2 regions of the Streptomyces sp. AK08-02 genome follow, and region 1 is predicted to be linked to the other one. Evidence: riboswitches for the same ligand, from Rfam matches in the RefSeq annotation. Region 1 holds a riboswitch; the other holds the start of a gene.

Evidence for each region. A riboswitch is a leader RNA that binds a small molecule or an ion and turns the genes downstream of it on or off. The one in region 1 is predicted to bind S-adenosylmethionine.
Region 2: another riboswitch for S-adenosylmethionine. It lies ahead of PV734_RS33495 (aminotransferase class V-fold PLP-dependent enzyme); the one in region 1 lies ahead of PV734_RS02865 (putative leader peptide).

The regions. Positions count from the first base shown of each region.
Region 1 is NZ_JARAZV010000001.1:643,653-650,876, forward strand. It holds gene PV734_RS02860 (ABC transporter ATP-binding protein) at 1-1,026, opposite strand, end outside; gene PV734_RS02865 (putative leader peptide) at 1,351-1,467, opposite strand; SAM riboswitch class IV at 1,502-1,611, opposite strand; gene PV734_RS02870 (amino acid ABC transporter permease) at 2,149-3,180, shown strand; gene PV734_RS02875 (amino acid ABC transporter ATP-binding protein) at 3,177-3,971, shown strand; gene PV734_RS02880 (ABC transporter substrate-binding protein) at 4,061-5,086, shown strand; partial or broken gene PV734_RS02885 (GNAT family N-acetyltransferase) at 5,186-5,323, shown strand; partial or broken gene PV734_RS02890 (F420-dependent methylene-tetrahydromethanopterin reductase) at 5,319-5,884, shown strand; partial or broken gene PV734_RS02895 (LLM class flavin-dependent oxidoreductase) at 5,881-6,977, shown strand; gene PV734_RS02900 (LLM class flavin-dependent oxidoreductase) at 7,006-7,224, shown strand, end outside.
Region 2 is NZ_JARAZV010000017.1:249,602-256,825, forward strand. It holds gene PV734_RS33485 (rhomboid family intramembrane serine protease) at 1-157, shown strand, start outside; gene PV734_RS33490 (Lrp/AsnC ligand binding domain-containing protein) at 154-435, shown strand; gene PV734_RS33495 (aminotransferase class V-fold PLP-dependent enzyme) at 564-1,925, opposite strand; SAM riboswitch class IV at 2,099-2,216, opposite strand; gene trpD (anthranilate phosphoribosyltransferase) at 2,306-3,370, opposite strand; gene PV734_RS33505 (cytochrome bc complex cytochrome b subunit) at 3,517-5,160, opposite strand; gene PV734_RS33510 (ubiquinol-cytochrome c reductase iron-sulfur subunit) at 5,157-6,230, opposite strand; gene PV734_RS33515 (c-type cytochrome) at 6,227-7,039, opposite strand; gene PV734_RS33520 (heme-copper oxidase subunit III) at 7,123-7,224, opposite strand, start outside.

The DNA of each region.
Region 1 (7,224 bases):
GTACGGGTTCTGGTAGACGAGCTGGGCCCGGCGGCGCAACTGCCGTGTCCGCGCCCCGCGCGCGTTCGTGACGTCAGTGCCGTCGAACACGATGCGGCCGGAGGTCGCGTCGGTCAGCCGCAGCACCAGTCGGGCGGTGGTCGACTTCCCGGAACCGGACTCGCCGACCAGGGCCAGCGTGCGGCCCCGGTGCAGGGTGAAGCTGACGTCGTCGACCGCGCGCAGGGTACGGGCCGAGCCTGCGGCACGGGGGAGCCGGAACTCCTTGACCGCGTTGCGCACCTCGACCAGCGGCGCCGTCCCGGGAGCGGACGGGGCGGTGACCGTGACCCGGGGGCGTGCGGTGGCCAGGCTCGGCGCACTCGCCAGCAGTCGCCGGGTGTACTCGTGCTGAGGGTTGCCGAGGATGTCACGGGTCGGGCCGGACTCGACGACCCGCCCCTCGGACATGACGACGATCCGCTGCGCCCGGTCGGCGGCGACGCCGAGATCGTGCGTCACCAGCAGCACCGCCGTGCCCAACTCCTCGGTGAGGTGCTGGAGATGGTCGAGGATGACCCGTTGCACGGTGACGTCCAGTGCGCTCGTGGGCTCGTCCGCGATGATCAGCTTGGGACGGCCGGCGATGGCGACGGCGATCAGGGCGCGCTGCCGCATCCCGCCGGACAGCTCGTGCGGGTACTGCCGGGCGCGGGTGGCCGCGTCGGGCAGCCCGGCCCGGTCCAGGATCGCTGTCGCGTCCGCCGGGGCGGAGCGGCGGGTCGCCAACTGGTGGATGCGCAGCACTTCGGCGACCTGCTCACCGATGCGTTTGACCGGGTTCAGCGACACCGTGGGGTCCTGGGGCACCAGGCCGATCTGCGCCCCGCGTACGGTGCGCAGCTCCTGCTCCGACAGCGTGGTGAGGTCGTGCCGCCCGAAGCGGACCGTCCCGGCGTCGATGCCGCCGTTCGCCGTGAGGAGCCGGACGATCGCGTGCGCGGTCGTGCTCTTGCCCGATCCGGACTCGCCGACCACCGCGGTCACTGGTGCTGCTGCCGGACGAGCACGCGGTCAGCAGCACGCCGGTGGTGAGGAGTGCGGTCAACGCGGCCCATCGGGGGCCGGGACGGGAATCCGGATGCGCTGTCACGGAAAGGTTTCTCCTACTCGGAAGTCGGCGCGCACGGGTGCGTGCGGACCAATGGAGATGCGTGGACGGTGTCGGGCCCAGGGGACGACGACACCGCGCGAAGAGGCGAAGGAAGAGCCCGGATGAGGAGAGGCCGAGAAGGAGGAGCGGGAAGCCCGCTGCGGGTTCGAACCCAGAGGTGCCGACGCCGGACGTCGGCAGTCAGCTGTGGGACGTGGTCAGCCGCGACACAGGCAACTGGAAATGCGCTGCAGGTCGATGTGTCGTCGCCGGGAGAACCGGGAACGAGCTGCCACAGTCGCGACGGAGGGGCTTGAGACGCTGCTGTGCGGCACGCTCGTTCCTCCATGTCCGGACCCCTGTCACGGGGCCACGCGCTTGCCGGGTCGGCGACCTGGCCGGGCCTTCACCTGGAGCACCCCACCGCGTCGGAGGGTTGCCGGTCAGCTAGCCAGGGCTTGATGCTGACACTCAATGCCATTTGAAACGCTACCTATCGCCGCCGTGATCCGTCAACGCCATGCGGCGGCAGGACGCAGCTCGCATGCCGCCGCCAGGGCGGCCCGAGTCAGCCGTCTCACCTGATGGTCACTCGCATTGACATCCCCAATTGGGACATGCCTAACTTGCGGCGCAGACCAAGATGCCCCAGGGCCGGAGAAGTGATGGTGGCAGCGATGCACGCAGCTGACGGGACGACCGCACCGCGGCGCCTCAGCCGCGTCCTGCTGTGCACGGACCGCTCCGTCGACCTGCTGCGCGTCAACAGCGCACTCTGTACGGCCACTTGCCGCACCCTCTGTCGAGGCTGACGGCGTTCTGAGGCTCTGTTCCCGAGCCTCCGCTTTCTCCGAGTCTCCGACTCGTCGACGACCACCGCGTTCGCGGTGTGCTCTCTCCCCGCCCAGCCCCCGTTCCGCGTGTACCCCGTGCGCCGCCTCGTGCCGAGCCGCTCCCGGGCGGCGCGGTGCTGCCGCCTCCGCGGTTCTGGGTGTCCAAAACCGCTGGAGCCCTCCATGAGCGAAACTCCCGGCGTCGCTGTGTCCCCCGGATCAGCGCCGCCCACCGAGGCGATCCCCCGCCCCGACACCCCGGAGACCCGGGACACCATCGACACCCCGGCCGCACCGAAGCCCCTCGCCGCGCAGCGAGTCCTTCCGATCCGGCGTCCCGGCCGCTGGATCCTCACGGCCGTCGTCCTCGTACTGGTCGCCCAGATCGCCCACGGGCTGGCGACCAACCCCTTCTACCAGTGGGACCGGTTCCAGTACTGGTTCCTGCGCCCGACGATCCTCGACGGCCTGCTCATCACCCTCGAAGTAGCCGCCTACAGCGCGGTGTTGGGCCTGCTCGGAGGCATCTTCCTCGCCCTGGCCCGGCTTTCCGGGAGCCCCGTACTGCGCGCCGTGAGCTGGGTCTACATCTGGCTGTTCCGCTCGGTGCCGCTCATCGTCGTCCTGCTCTTCCTCTACAACTTCAGCGCGCTGTACCAGACGCTGAGCCTGGGTGTCCCCTTCGGCCCGGCGTTCTTCACCTTCGACGAGTCGCGGCTCGCCACCGACATGGTCGTCGCCGTCGTCGGCCTCAGCCTCAACGAGGCGGCCTACGCGGCGGAGGTCGTCCGCGGCGGCATCCTCTCCGTCGACCAGGGCCAGCACGAGGCGGCTTCCGCCCTCGGCCTGCCGAAGCGGTACCAGTTCGCGAAGATCGTCTTCCCGCAGGCGCTGCGCTCCATCACCCCGAACTACGTCAACCAGCTGATCGGCCTGATCAAGGGCACCTCGCTGGTCTTCTACGTGTCCCTGCTCGACCTCTTCGGCAGCGTGCAGAGCATGGGCAGCACCTACCCGGGCGACATCGTGCCGCTGCTGCTGGTCGCCACCGTCTGGTACCTGATCCTCACCAGCGTCGTGTCCGTCGTCCAGTTCTACGTCGAGCGGTACTACGCCCGGGGCGCCACCCGCACCCTGCCGCCCACACCGTTGCAGAAGCTGCGGACCGGGGTCACCGACCTCCACGCCCGCATCCGCAAGGAGGCCGCCGTATGACCGCCGGGACGCTCGACGCCACGCCGGCCACGGCCGCCACCGTCGAGGTGCACGATGTGCACAAGTGGTACGGCACCCACCGGGTGTTGAACGGAGTCGACCTGACCGTGCGGCCCGGCGAGGTCACCGTGATCCTCGGCCCGTCCGGCTCGGGCAAGTCCACCCTGCTCAGGGTGATCAACCACCTGGAGAAGCCCGAGATCGGCCACGTCAGCGTCAACGGCGAGCTGATCGGCGTACGCAGGCACGGTGACCGTCTGAAGGAGCTCAGCGAGCGGACGATCCTCACCCAGCGCAGCCGTATCGGCTTCGTCTTCCAGAACTTCAACCTCTTTCCGCACCTGACCGTGCTCGACAACGTGGCCGCTGCTCCGGTGGCGACCGGCAGGCTCGGCAGGGATCAGGCCGCCGAACTCGCCCGTGAACTCCTGGACCGGGTCGGCCTGGCCGACAAGGTGGCCGCCTATCCACGGCAGTTGTCGGGCGGCCAGCAGCAGCGCGTGGCCATCGCCCGTGCCCTCGCCCTGCGCCCCGGCGTCATCCTCTTCGACGAGCCGACCTCCGCCCTCGACCCCGAACTGGTCGGCGAGGTACAGGCCGTCATCAAGGACCTGGCCGGCAGCGGCACCACCCTCGTCATCGTCACCCACGAGGTCGGCTTCGCCCGTGAGATCGCCGACCGGGTGGTCTTCATGGACGCCGGCCGGATCGTCGAACAGGGCCCGCCCGATGAGGTGTTGGACCACCCGAAACAGGAGCGGACCAGGGACTTCCTGAGCAAGGTCCTCTGACCCACCGGGCTCTCCTCCTCAAGCTCGCGGTCCGCCCGGACCGCCCCCACACCCTCGCCGCACAACCGACAAGGAAACCAAGGACAGCCATGCGCACCCTCAGCCTCCGCAGCAGATTCCACCGCGGCGTCACCGCGTCCGCAGCCGTCGTCTCTCTCGCCGCGGGACTCGCCGCCTGCGGAGGCGACAGCGACGCCGCTACCAGGACCGACAGCGCGCCGGCCGGGACGGTGACCGTCGGCGCCCTCTCCAACGGTGCGGCCAAGGAGACCCAGCTGAAGGTCACCGAGGTGAAGTCGATCAGCGCCGAGCTGCCCAAGAAGGTCGCCGAGAGCGGCAAGCTGGTCATCGGGCTCGGTGCGCTGCCCTCCGGGTTCCCGCCGCTGGCGTACGTGGGCGACGACCAGAAGACCCTCACCGGTGCCGAACCCGATCTCGGACGGCTGGTGGCCGCGGTTCTCGGGCTGAAGCCGGAGGTGAAGAACTCGACCTGGGAGAACCTGTTCGTCGGGATCGACAGCGGCAAGGTCGACGTGGCGTTCTCGAACGTCACCGACACAGAGGAGCGCAAGAAGAAGTACGAGTTCGCCTCCTACCGGCAGGACAACCTCGCCTTCGAGGTGTTGAACAAGAGCACCTGGAACTTCGACGACAACTACGAGAATCTCGCGGGCCAGACCGTCTCGGTGGGCGCCGGCACCAACCAGGAGAAGATCCTGCTGGAGTGGAAGGCGAAGCTGGAGAAGGAGGGCAAGAAGCTCAACGTCAAGTACTTCCAGGACAACAACAGCCTCTACCTGGCGCTGTCCAGCGGGAAGATCGACGCCTACTTCGGCCCCAACCCCGGTATCGCCTACCACATCACCCAGGTCGCCAAGACACCCAACCCGACCCGCAACGCGGGCAAGTTCTCCGGTGCGGGAGCGTCGCTGCAGGGTCTCATCGCGGCCACCGCGAAGAAGGACAGCGGGCTGGCCAAGCCGATCGCGGACGCGATCAACCAGCTGATCAAGAACGGCAGTTACGCCAAGTGGCTCGCTGCCTGGAACCTCTCCAACGAGGCCGTCAGCACGTCCCAGGTCAACCCGCCCGGGTTGCCGCTCGACAACTCCTGATCCTCACCCGTCCCAGGGACTCCGCCCGTGGCGGCGGAGTCCCGGCCGCGCCCGACCGCGTTCCAGAGTCGCGCTTCAGATACGGAGACTCGCACCGACATGTCCACCAGCGTCCACCACGCCACGTCCCCGAGCCCGACGGAACCGCACCTCCTGGACAACGCGGCCTGGGCCGCGCTGACAGGCCCGCACGCCCATCTCGCCGAGCGAGTCGGCCGTGCCGCCCGCTTTCCTGCCCGCCGCGAGTTTCGTCCTGGGCGACACGGACGCCGAGGCGGAGGAACTCGCCCGCGAGGTACGCCGCCTCCAGGTCAGCGGGGCCACCGCCATCAAACACCTGGAGTTCGTCTGGAACCGTGACCTGTCCGCCTACGACCCCGACGGCCCCCTCCCCGACATCGACCCCGACCTCGGCGAACACACCCTCTCCCGCGGCCGCGCCCAGGTACGCATGTACCGCGACCCGCTCGCCACCGCCCGCGAATGGCGTGAACGCGCACAGGCCAACAACTGGTCATCCGTGATCTGGTCATCGAGACGGGCAACCGGCAGAACTTCGTCGGCTCCCCCGCCACCGTCGCCGCGACGATCAACGACTTCGTCCAGGCCGATGCCAGCGACGGCTTCATCCTGGTCCCGCACATCACCCCGGGCGGGCTGGACGGATTCGCCGACACCGTCGTCCCCCTCCTCCAGGAACGCGGCGTCTTCCGCACCGAGTACGAAGGCACCACCTTCCGCGACCGCCTCGGCCTCACCCACCCCGACGAGGTCCGCAACGCACGTGCGGCGTCATGAAGTTCCTGTCCATCACCCTGATCGTGCACGCCCCGCACCCGGTGACGGGCGTGCGGAAGTCCACTCAGGACCGCTTCCGTGAGGTGCTCGACAACGCACTCCTCGCCGAGGAGTTGGGCTTCGACGGCTTCGGTGTGGGGGAGCGGCACGAACGGCCCTTCATCTCCTCCTCGCCGCCCGTCGTCCTCAGTCACATCGCCGCCCTCACCTCCCGGATCCGGCTGTTCACCGCCGTCACGACACTCAGCCTTCTCGACCCGGTGCGGGCCTACGAGACTACGCGACCCTCGACCATCTCTCCGGTGGACGCCTCGAACTGATCATCGGCAAGGGCAACGGGGCCGCCCAGCGGGACCTGTTCCATGTCACCCCCGACGACCAGTGGGAGCGCAACGCCGAGAGCTACGAGGTGTTCCGCAGGATCTGGCGCCAGGACAAGGTGACCGCCGAGACCCGTTTCCGTCCGGAACTCAAGGACGCGGAGGTCTGGCCCCGCCCTCTCCAGCAGCCGATCCGGGTCTGGCACGGCAGCGCGACCAGCAAGGAGTCGGTCGACCTCGCCGCCCGCCACGGCGACCCGCTCTTCTCCGCGAACGTCACCAACCCCATAGAGCCCTATGCGGAGTTGATCCGCTACTACCGTGAACGCTGGGAGCACTACGGCCACGATCCGGCTGCCGTCGCGGTCGGCGCGGGAACGGCGGGCCTCTACACGGCCCGCAGCTCCCAGGAGGCGATCGCCGCCTACCGGCCCGTGTTCGAGGGGAACCTTGAGTTCCAGAAAAGGCTGGGCCTTGAGCCGGTCTTCCCGACCCTGGAGGATTTCGTGGAGCGCAGCTCGGCGCTGATCGGCAGCCCCCAGCAGATCATCGAGAAGGTGCACCGCTACCACGAGCAGTTCGGGCACACCCTGCTGCATCTGCACGCTGACGCCGGGGGGCTGACGGACCGTCAACACCGGGATTCCCTCGAACTCTTCCAGTCGGACATCGCACCGGTGCTGCGCAGCGAGATCCCCGATCCGCCGTTTCCCTGGGGCCCGGTGCAGGGAGGGTCCCTGCCCGTGCCCGGGTCGGTGCCCGCCGACCACTGAGCCGACCTACCGAGGAGTCCTTTCGCCCATGTCAGACATCCCCCTCGGCGTCCTCGACCTGGTTCCGATCTCGTCCGGTTCCACCGCCACGGAGGCGCTCCGCAACTCCATCGACCTGGCCCGGCAGGCCGAGAGCTTCGGGTACGCCCGCTTCTGGTACGCCGAACACCACCTCAACCCGGGCGTCGCCGGTACCTCGCCCGCAGCCGTCCTCGCCCTGACCGCGTCCGCTACCTCGACCATCCGG
Region 2 (7,224 bases), on a different contig from region 1:
GGCGGCGGGCCGGGCCTCCTCCGGGCCGGGGGTGGCGTATCTGGCGCACGTGGTGGGGTTCGGGCTCGGCTTCGCCTACGCGTGGGTGCGATATCGCCGTACGACTAGAGTGAGGCCCGCCCCAGCGACGGCCACCGAGGGAGAGAACCAGCCGTGATCACCGCGATCGTGCTCATCAGGACCAGCGTGGACCGGATCCCCGAGATCGCGGAACGGATCGCCGCGCTGGAGTCCGTCAGCGAGGTCTTCTCCGTGACGGGCACGTACGACCTGATCGCCATGGTCCGGGTGAAGCGGCACGAGGACCTCGCCGAGGTCATCCCCGGCAGCATCAGCAAGATCCCGGGCGTGGAGGGCACGGACACCCACGTGGCGTTCCGGACGTACTCCCAGCACGACCTGGAGGCGGCGTTCGCGATCGGCCTCGACAGCTGACCTCTCCAGCCCGTCCGGCACCCCCCAGCCCGTCCGGCGTTTGAGGACGAGGCCGTTCAGGCCGAAAGGGGGGTCTGGGGGCGCAGCCCCCAGGGACAGGATGGGACGGGTAAGGGCGGCGGGGGCGATCAAACCGCCGGCACGCAGCGCCCGTCCTCGGTCCGGTACTGCCAACGCGCCCCGTCCCGCACAAGCTCCTTCACCGCACCCACGAACCGCTCCACATGCTCGTCAGGCGTCCCCGCCCCGAAGCTGACCCGGATCGCGTTGAGTGACTTCTCCCCGGGGGCGGCCTCAGGGGCGCCGCACTCTCCCTGGCTCTGCGGGTCACTGCCCAGCAGCGTCCGCACCAGCGGGTGCGCGCAGAACAGCCCGTCCCGCACCCCGATCCCGTACTCCGCGGAGAGCGCCGCGGCGAAGTGCGAGCTGTTCCAGCCCTCGACGACGAACGAGATGACGCCGACGCGCGGGGCGTCGTCCCCGAACAGCGAGAGCACCCTGACCTCGGGCACCTCGGCCAGTCCCGCCCGCACGGTGTCGATCAGCCGCTGCTCCCGGGCCACCAGCGAGTCGAAGCCGGCCGCGGTGAGGGCCTTGCAGGCGGCGGCGATCGAGTAGGCGCCGATGACGTTCGGCGAGCCGGCCTCGTGCCGGGCGGCGGTGTCGTGCCACTCCACGTCCACTCCCCCGTCCGTGCGCCGCGTGACCTTGCGGCTGGCGCCGCCGCCCGCGAGGTACGGCTCGGCGGCGCGCAGCCAGTCGGCGCGGCCGGCCAGGACACCGGACCCGAAGGGCGCGTACAGCTTGTGGCCGGAGAAGGCGACCCAGTCGACGTCCAGGTCCTGGACGGAGACCGGGTGGTGCGGGGCGAGCTGGGCGGCGTCCAGGACGATCCGGGCGCCGTGGGCGTGGGCGGCGGCGGCCAGCTCCCGTACGGGCCACAGCTCGCCGGTGACGTTCGAGGCGCCGGTGACGCAGACGAGGGCCGGGCCCTGCGGGTCTCGGGCCGCGAGGGCCTCCCGCAGGGTGGTGACGGCCTGCTCGGGGGTGCGCGGGGCGTTGAGGTAGGTGACCTGGGCGTCCCGCCAGGGCAGCAGCGAGGCGTGGTGCTCGGTCTCGAAGACGAAGACCTGGCAGCCGTCGGGGAGGGCGGCGGCGAGCAGGTTCAGGGAGTCGGTGGTGGACCGGGTGAAGATCAGCTGGTCGTCGGCGCGGCAGTCCAGGAACTCCGTGACCGTCCTGCGGGCGTTCTCGAAGAGGTCCGTCGACAGCTGGGAGAGGTAGCCGGCACCCCGGTGGACGCTGCCGTAGTAGGGCGCGTACGCGGCCACGTCGTCCCAGACCCGCTGGAGCGCCGGGGCGCTGGCGGCGTAGTCGAGCGCGGCGTAGGTGACCTCGCCGCCGGTGACGAGCGGGACGGTGACATCGCTGCCCAGAACGGACAGGGGGGCACAAACGACCCGGTCGGTGGCAACGGTGGAGACAGACATGGCGAACTCCCGTGAGAGGCAAGAGGAATCGCTGTGCGAGCGGACATGGCTCAGCACAGGAAAGATGCGGAACGGATGAAAGGGGTGCGCGGAGGCGGGGCTCGGCAGCCCTATCGCATTCGCTTGCTCACGGAAGACTCCCTCGAACGACCAGGACCCCTGGTGTCGAGAGGGGCCCGCGCTTGCCGTAAGCCTTGCTGCCTACGGCCTGGTCTTCATCCCGGGGCACCCCGCCACGGACGGAGGGTTGCCGGACAGTCGGCCGGGGCCTCATGACTGTCACTCATGACCTGGTACAGAACGTAACGGAGGTGATCGGCGTCCCGCAACCCGTGTCCGGATCGCGGGACGCTCCTCGCCAGGGAACTTCTGTGCGAGGGCTACGCGTTGCTGGCCGCCGACCACCGCTCCAGCGTCTTCTTCGCCGCCCCCGAGTCGATGGCCTCGGCGGCCTTCGCCATCCCGGCGCCGATCTGCTCGGCCAGGGATCCCGGGCCGGGGTCCAGCGCCACCAGCGCCGCCGCCGAGTTGAGCAGCACGGCATCCCGTACGGGCCCGGTCTCGCCGTCGAGGAGCCGCCGGGCGACCGCCGCGTTGTACGAGGCGTCACCGCCGCGCAGGGCCTCCACCGGGACCAGTTCGATACCGACGTCGCGCGGGTCGAAGGTCTCCTCCGTCACCTTGCCGTCCCGGACGACCCATACGCGGGACGTGGCGGTGATCGTCAGTTCGTCGAGTCCGTCGTCGCCCCGGAACACCAGGGACGAGTTGCCGCGTTCGGCGAAGACACCGGCGACGATGGGTGCCATCCGGGGGTCGGCGACCCCGACCGCCTGCGCCCTGACCTTCGCCGGGTTGGTCAGCGGGCCCAGGATGTTGAAGACCGTCCGGATGCCCAACTGGCCGCGCGCGGCGCCCACATGACGCATCGCCGGATGGAACCTGGCCGCGAAGCAGAAGGTGATCCCGGCCTCCTCGGCGACCTCGGCCACGCGCTTCGGGGTCAGCTCCAGGTTGACCCCGAGCTGCCCCAGCACATCCGACGCGCCGGAGGCCGAGGAGGCCGCCCGGTTGCCGTGCTTGACGACCTTGGCGCCCGTGCCGGCGATGACGATCGCCGACATGGTGGAGATGTTGACCGTGTTGGCGCCGTCGCCGCCGGTGCCGACGATGTCGACGGTCGGCCCCGGCACCTCGATGACGTTGGCGTGCTCGTACATCGCCTGGACGAACCCGGCGATCTCCTGGACGGTCTCGCCCTTGGCCCGCAGCGCGACCACGAACCCGGCGATCTGCGCGTCGGTCGCCTCGCCCCGCATGATCAGGTTCATCGCCCAGGCGGTGTCGGCGGCGGTCAGGTCGTGGCCGTCGAGCAGGCCGTTCAGCACGCGGGGCCAGGAACGGACCGCCGCGGTGTCGCCTCCGGCGGGGTTCACAGCGCTCATCTGCCGCTCCTGGGTCGGTCCGGCGGGACTCTCCGCGGGACTCCTGGTAGGGAATGGGGACACCCTATCCAGCCCGGCGACACGACGAAGGGCCCCGTCCGAGGTACGGACGGGGCCCTTCTGCCGTGTGTGGCGAAGCGAGGTGATCAGTGGTGGCCGTGGCCGCTCGTGATCTCCTTGTACTCCTCGACGGTGGGCTTGGCGATCTGGTTGTCCTCGCCGTAGTACGACTTACTGAGCTTGGCGCGCAGCTTCTCCACGCCCTTCACCTTGCGCTCGACGCCGTTCTCGTCGACGGTCGAGCCGATCAGGGCCGGCGCGTACTGCTCGTGCGCGGTGAGCGTGTGCAGGGCCTCCTGGCTGAGCGGCTCGTGCACCTCGATGAACTCACCGTGCGGCAGGCGCTTGATGATGCCCGACTCGCGGCCGTGCAGCACCTTGTCCTTGTCGCGGCGCTGGAGGCCGAGGCAGATCCGCTTGGTGACGATGAACGCGATGACCGGCCCGACGAAGAAGGAGATCCGCACGAACCAGGTGATCGCGTTGAGCGACAGGTGGAAGTGCGTGGCCCAGAGGTCGTTCCCACCACCGATCAGCAGCACCATGTACCAGGTGATCCACGCGACACCGAACGCCGTACGCGTCGGCGCGTTGCGCGGGCGGTCCAGGATGTGGTGCTCGCTCTTGTCGCCGGTGATCCAGGACTCGATGAACGGGTAGACCGCGATCACGACGAGGACCATCGGGAAGACGATCGTCAGCGGGATGAACACACCCGGGGCGAACGTGTGCCCCCAGATGTTGAACTCCCAGCCCGGCATGACACGGATCAGACCCTCGGAGAAGCCCATGTACCAGTCGGGCTGGGCGCCGGTCGACACCTGGTCCGGCCGGTAGGGACCCATGGCCCAGATCGGGTTGATCGAGGCGATGGCCGCGATGACCGCGATGACACCGAAGACCAGGAAGAAGAAGCCTCCGGCCTTCGCCATGTAGACCGGCAGCAACGGCATACCGACGACGTTGTTGTTGGTCTTTCCGGGGCCCGCGAACTGCGTGTGCTTGTGGTAGAAGACCAGGATCAGGTGGGCCACCATCAGCCCGAGCATGATGCCCGGCAGCACCAGGATGTGGATCGAGTAGAAGCGGGCCACGAAGTCGCCGCCCGGGAACTCGCCGCCGAAGAGGAAGAACGACATGTACGTGCCCACGACCGGCACGGACAGGATCGCGCCCTCCATGAAGCGCACACCGGTGCCGGAGAGCAGGTCGTCCGGGAGCGAGTAGCCGGTGAACCCGGTGAACATGCCCAGGACGAACAGCAGGAACCCGAACAGCCAGTTGACCTCGCGGGGCTTGCGGAACGCACCCGTGAAGAACACGCGCATCATGTGCACGAACATGCCGGCGAGGAAGATCAGCGCCGCCCAGTGGTGGATCTGCCGGATCAGCAGACCACCGCGCACATCGAACGAGATGTGCATGGTCGAGTTGAACGCCTCGGACATCAGCTGGCCCTGCAGCGGGATGTAGCTGCCGTGGTACTCCACCTCGTTCATCGACGGGTGGAAGAACAGCGTCAGATACACACCCGTGAGGATGATGATGATGAAGCTGTACATGCAGACTTCACCGAGCATGAACGACCAGTGGTCGGGGAAGATCTTGCGCATGTTGGCCTTGGCCAGGGAGTAGATCCCCAGCCGGCCGTCGGCCCAGTCGGCGACACGTTCACCGGCCGGTGCCTTCTCGCGCGACGAGCGCGCGTCGGAGTTTGCCGTAGTACTCATCCGCGCTCCCAGAACGAAGGACCGACGGGCTCGGAGAAGTCGCCGAGGGCCTCAAGGTAGCCGTCGTCGTTCACACCGATGCGCAGCTGCGGCAGGGCGTGACCGGCGGGGCCGAAGATCACCCGGGCGCCGTCGGAGAGGTCGAAGGTGGACTGGTGACAGGGGCAGAGCACGTGGTGCGTCTGCTGCTCGTACAGGGAGATCGGGCAACCGACGTGGGTGCAGATCTTCGAGTACGCCACGATGCCCTCGTGGGACCACTCGAGCTCGCGCTTGTCCTTGATGTTGTCCGGCTGAATGCGGACGATCATCAGGGCGGCCTTGGCGATCTCGGTCTGGAACTCCTCGTCGTGCTCCTCCAGGCCCTCGGGCTTGGCGAAGGTGAGCGAACCGACCGCGACGTCCGAGGGACGCAGCGGCTCGTTCGTGTTCATGTTGACGAGCAGCTTGCCCTTGGACCAGATGGTGTGGCGAAGCTTCGTACCGGGCAGCGGGCCGAGGTCGCGCAGCAGCATGACGCCGGAGAGCGGGAACAGGGCCATCGCGCCGAACATCGTGTTGCGGACCAGCTTGCGCCGGCCGATCGCGGACTCCTTGGCGCCCTGCTTGAAGTCGGCCAGGACCTGCGCCCTGACCTCGGGCGGTGCCGCGATCTCGTGGCGCTCGGCGATGAGCTCCTCGTCGGACATCAGGGTGCGGGCCCAGTGGACCGCGCCCGCGCCGATCATGAAGAGCGCGATCCCGAGGGACATGCCCAGCGCGAAGTTCAGCGCGCTGATGTGCCCGATCGGGAAGACGTAGATCGACTTGTCCGACGGGATCGCCACGTACGAGACGATGAAGGCGACGGTGGCCAGCATCGACAGCGTGAACAGGAAGGCGATCGCACGCTCGGAACGCTTGGCGGCCCGCTCGTCGATGTCCTGGACGCGGTGTTCGTGGGGCGGCAGCCCCGGGTCCGCGAACGGGTTCTTCTCGTCCGCGACACCCACGGCACCGTGCTCGTGCTCGTTGTGTGATGCAGCCTGCACAGCGGGCAGGTCCTTTTCTGGAAGGTCTTGGCTACTCATGACTTCTTGGCCTTTGCGGTCCGAGCGGCGACCCAAACGGCGACCGCGATGAGCGCTCCGAGGCCGAAGATCCAGGCGAACAGGCCTTCACTGACCGGTCCGAGACCGCCCAGGCCGAGGCCGCCGGGCTCGACGGTGTCCTCGCCGTTGACCGCGTCGAGGTACGCGATGATGTCCTTCTTGTTCTTCTCCGACAGCGTCGTGTCGGGGAAGGACGGCATGTTCTGCGGGCCGCTCTGCATGGCCTCGTAGATGTGCTTCGGGGCGACACCCTCAAGGTCCGGGGCGAACTTGCCGTGCGTGAGCGCACCGCCCTTGCCGGTGAAGTTGTGGCACTGGGCGCAGTTGGTGCGGAAGAGCTCGCCACCCTTGGCGATGTCCGCTCCGTCGGGCCCGTACTGCTCCTCGGTCGGCACGGAGGGACCGCTGCCCAGCGACGCGATGTACGTCGCGAGCTGGTCGATCTGCGCCTGCGAGTAGATGTTCTTCTTCTTCGGGATCTGCGCGCCCTGCGAGGTCGCGGCCGGCATGCGGCCGGTCGCCACCTGGAAGTCGACCGCCGCGGCGCCGACACCCACCAGGCTCGGACCGTCGGAGGACCCCTGACCGCCGGTGCCGTGGCAGCTTGCGCAGCCCACGGAGTACAGCCGCTGTCCCTCGGTGATGGTGAGGGACTGGGCGGTCTCATCGGCCACTGCCTGCCGCGTGGGGTTGAGCGTGCCGTACAGCCCCCCGACGGCCGCCAGCGCGATGAGTAGGACGACGACCGCCGCCAGGGGATGGCGTCGTCGTGCGGAGAGCTTTTTCACGGATTACCCCGGTGTCAGGATCTTCAGCGTCGAGTCTTCTGGAGGTATCGGGCGGACCCGATGTGAGGATCGGGCGGGCCCGGCTACTTGATCATGTAGATCGTGGCGAAGAGCCCGATCCAGACGACGTCGACGAAGTGCCAGTAGTAGGACACGACGATCGCGGCGGTCGCCTGCTCATGGGT